One region of the Ruegeria sp. SCP10 genome, then DNA from elsewhere that is predicted to be linked to it. Evidence: riboswitches for the same ligand, from Rfam matches in the RefSeq annotation. Region 1 holds a riboswitch; the other holds the start of a gene.
The links. A riboswitch is a leader RNA that binds a small molecule or an ion and turns the genes downstream of it on or off. The one in region 1 is predicted to bind cobalamin.
Positions count from the first base shown of each region.

Region 2: it holds a riboswitch for cobalamin, as region 1 does, so the genes downstream of both, ABLN87_RS14085 (DUF1636 domain-containing protein) here and ABLN87_RS10250 (hypothetical protein) in region 1, are expected to answer to the same signal.

Region 1 covers NZ_JBDZYF010000003.1:249,054-251,235, reverse strand. Annotated here, with positions in the region: gene speB (agmatinase) at 1-858, opposite strand, end outside; cobalamin riboswitch at 1,018-1,223, shown strand; gene ABLN87_RS10250 (hypothetical protein) at 1,350-1,661, shown strand; gene ABLN87_RS10245 (HD domain-containing protein) at 1,851-2,182, shown strand, end outside.
Region 2 covers NZ_JBDZYF010000006.1:71,734-73,915, reverse strand. Annotated here, with positions in the region: gene ABLN87_RS14095 (hypothetical protein) at 1-13, shown strand, start outside; gene ABLN87_RS14090 (hypothetical protein) at 10-504, shown strand; cobalamin riboswitch at 549-765, shown strand; gene ABLN87_RS14085 (DUF1636 domain-containing protein) at 864-1,220, shown strand; gene ABLN87_RS14080 (ABC transporter ATP-binding protein) at 1,217-1,993, shown strand; gene ABLN87_RS14075 (ABC transporter substrate-binding protein) at 2,006-2,182, shown strand, end outside.

The sequences.
Region 1 (2,182 bases):
AACCAGATCGAGACCAACAATGTCGCCCTGCTTGGCCAAACCTGCCAATAGCTCTAGCACTTCGTAGTAGATGAACCCACCATGGCTTGGTGTACCTGTACCTGGGGCGATGGATGGGTCGAAGGCATCAATGTCGATAGTCACATAATACCGCGCGCCTTTGGGAATGCGGGCCAGCATCCCATCGACTCCCATCTTGCGGAATTGCCGGACAGATTGGATGTCTGATCCCATGGCGCGGGCATCCACATAGCCATCCTTGGCGGTGGACGACACATTGCGAATGCCGATCTGACTAAGCCCGGTGACATAGGATTTTTCAGCGGCGCGGCGCATCGGGTTTCCATGGCCATAGCGCACCCCATGCCGTTCATCGACAAAATCCAGATGCGCATCAATTTGCACCACATGGATCGGTTCCTGATCATCAAAGGCATTTATGCAGGGGATGTTGATCGAATGATCGCCGCCCAAGACGACCGGTAGCGCCCCCGCCTCCAGTATTTTGCGCACCCCAAACTCGATATTTGCGTGGCTTTTCATCGTGTCGGTATGCACGATATCCGCGTCCCCGATATCGACAATGGTTACTTTGGCCGGATCCAGATAGGTGACATCATCTTCGTGATCATAGGCCCCTGCATGCCCGAATGAGAACAGCGTCGACGCCTCACGGATCGCGCGTGGCCCCATCCGCGCCCCGGACCGCCATTGACAGCCAAAATCAAACGGGGCGCCAAGAACCGCAACGTCGGCGTCAATCGCACCCCAATCCTCGACATACGGATATTTGCCAAAGGTGCAGATGCCAACAAATGGTAGGTTCAATCGGCCGGAGTCGTAGCCATGGTTCGACATATGAGGGTTCTTTCTGTTCAGATCTTCAACATTTGCGAACATTAAGGCACCCGAATGCCACGCTCTGTAAAGACCCCTAACGATCGAACCCGCTTTGACAAGCCTTTTCCCGCGATGATCAGATTGCATCCGAACCCAATGGACATAGTGATTTGCGTATGAGACAGTAAACGAGATGGTGTCCGGCTCAGCTTGAGTCGGCTGAAAAGGGAACACGGTGCGGGTTCATACCCAACTCCGTGACTGCCCCCGCAACTGTAAGCGGTGAGCGACCCCGTTGAAAACCACTGAGCCCTAGAGCTCGGGAAGGAACGGGAAAGCGTTGACCCGCAAGTCAGGAGACCTGCCATCTACGGTGTGTGATGCCATGCGCCGCAGTCAACTTGAACCCGGGCGGGGTGCCTTGGGAACGGCAGAGACGACCGAAGGACCAAGCGTCCCCGGCACATCACCGTGACCAGCCACACTCCTCCCCTTGCGCGGAGGGCGCGATGTTATTGGAACGGACGATTATTCAACTCGATACAGGCCCCATGCCTGCGGATGAAGCACGTCAGATGGGACAGCTTGGCTATATGCAATGGATCGCGGGTGTTCCAGGCAATGCCAGCTATGCAGTAGCTGCGAGGCATGCTTACGAAACAGCTGCACCATTTATGAATCACTCACCTGCCGTTGCAGCGTTCTGCGACTTGCTTCTGACTTCGCTGGAACAGCCGTTCAAACCTTTGCCACTCGCCATGCCAAAACGTGAAAGGCGCGGCGGCGCACAGGCCCGCCGATCCTTTCGCATGCCGCTGTGACTAAAACGGGCTGCGGGATCATCGCACAGCTTTGTGCTCTTGGACGACGTCGAACGCTAAGCTCCGGCGACTACAGCTTTCACCGACACAACAGGTTTGATTTGCCGAGTCCGGTGTTTGCGTGGATAGTCCAGAATTGTACGCTTGCTTGCGCCCGCTGACCCACACGTAAACGCCAAAGGACATGCTATGGACCAGGTGAAATTCACGCAGATGAAGGACGGGGACAAAGAGGATTACACCTTCCTCGATACTCTGGAGCGTGAGTACTGCAAAGGAACGGCAGATCGTTTGCTGGAGGCAATGGAACGGCTCGACAAAAGCCTGTCCGGCTATCAAGTCACACGTCTTGGCCATTCGGTGCAATCGGCCACCCGCGCCTGGTTTGACGGGGCAGACATAGATTGGATCGTTGGCGCCCTGCTGCATGATATCGGTGACATATACGCGCCGCATAATCACGATGAATATGCGGCCTCAATCCTCAAACCTTTCCTGCGCGAACAGGTCACGTGGTGTGT
Region 2 (2,182 bases), on a different contig from region 1:
GAAATGCGCATGACACCTCCTGAAAACAAATCGATCGGCCCACTGGTCCAATTCGAATTTGACGATTTCGAGCACGGGCTCCTGCCGGTGATGCGCCATTTCATTCAAAGTTTTGCAGAGCCCGATACGCAATCCTGGCAATTTGCGTATTCTACCGCCATCGAGCGGTGGGGCGTGGATCAGGGTCTGACCTTGGCCCATCTGGTCTACAAGATCATCAAGGCCACGCTTTACAGCCGCCCCTACGGGTTGGCGTTCAACGACCCGCTCTGCGTCGAAAGCCGCAACCATTTTACCAGTGATGAACTGGCGTTGATGCGTATGCTGCATCACATGCGGCGCGATGAAACACCAGCCGCCCGCGATGCCGCTGGATTGCTTTCTGGCGGGTATCCGGATGCCCATGTCGTGCAGGCGGGCCTGACACTTGCCAACCGATTCCCAACCGACGGAGAACGTCGCGCGCATGTCAAAAGGCGGCCCATCCTGCGGGTCGTACAATAGTGCTCGGTCGTTAACGACGATACTTGACAAGCGTATCTTCACCAGAATAGCTGACCTGTGATGGTTCCCGCAGCTTTGGGTGCGGGATGAAAATGGGAATACGGTGCGGCCCCCGGAATATCGGAACAGGCTAAGTCCGTAACTGCCCCCGCAACTGTAAGCGGAGAGCGACGCCAAATCACCACTGGCCCGAGAAGGCCGGGAAGGTTGGCCAAGCGACGACCCGCAAGTCAGGAGACCTGCCATCACCTGTGAAACCAACCCGGGACGGGGCGTCCTGGAAGGAGGATTGATGGCACATATGCGTCCTATCGGGACTGGCACTTTCGACACGGGCGTCCTGCGCGTTGAGGGTGGCAATGACCCGCAACGCTGATCACTTTGTGCTGATCTGCTCGACCTGCCAGGGTGAGATCGAAGCCAGCGCCGCCCAAAGTCTGCTGGACGCGTCGCTGTCTGACGGGTTCGCTACGCGACTGATCCCCTGCATGGCAGGATGCGAACGTCCCATGGCCATCGGTCTGCAAGCCGAAGGCAAGGCGCAATACCTGTTTGGCGATATACAAAGCACCGCCGATCTGGATGCGATCGCCACCTTCGCCCATCAGTACCGCGATAGCGAGAGCGGCTGGACCAGCGCAACGGATCGCCCCCCCGCCTTGTTGTTCAAAACTCTGGCACGCCTGCCCCGTCTTCCAAAGGCGGGTAAGGCATGAGCTTTCTGGTCGCGGAAAACCTGGAATACTACGCCCTGAATGGCGATGTGTTGCTGCAAGGCGTCTCGTTCTCTTTGGAAGAAGGGGCCATACTTGCCATCGCCGGTCCGAACGGTGCCGGCAAAACAACTCTACTGAACCTGCTCTGCGGGGTCGAGCGTCTGGCGCTGGGGGACGTTCGGATCAACGGTCAAAGCCTGCGCAGCCTGTCTGCGCAGGAACGCGCCCGGACCATTGCGGTTGTTGGCCAGCAGGAACTGCCCGATGGCCGCCTAAAGCTGCGCGACTACGTTGCGCTCGGCCAGATTCCCATTCAAAGCGACCGCTCGGCGGAAGATCACAAGATGGATCTTGCGCGCGTTCTACGCACGACCGAGCTGACCCATCTGGCCGACAAGCCGATGCAGCGGCTCTCGGGTGGCGAACGCCAACGCGCCCATATCGCACGTGCATTGGCGCAGAACCCCTCGCTGCTGTTTCTGGACGAGCCCACCAATCATCTAGACCCCGATGCCAAAGGGCACATGCTGTCGCTGGTGGCCGAACTGGGCGTGACGGTGGTGATGATCGTGCACGACCTTGTCATGATCCCGGAATTCGCCAGCCATGTCGCGCTGATGAAATCCACACGCATGACGGGCTTTGGGCGAGTCGACCAGATACTAACGCCGGATCATGTGCGCGACACGTTTGGTGTTGACTACCTGTGCTTCCAGCACGAAGGGCGCGTGATCCCGGCGCTGGATATCCGAAAACGAACGCTTTCATCTTAACAGGAGACATTGATGAAACAGAAAATTTGGTCAGCTTTGATGGTCACCGGCTTGGCCAGCGGCGCGGCTGCCCATGAAGTAACCGTGGACAATTGCGGCGAACCGCTGGTGTTCGACGCCAAGCCGGAACGGCTGGTGGTGCATGACATGAACATGACCGACATGGCCTTTGCGCTGGGCCTGCAAGAA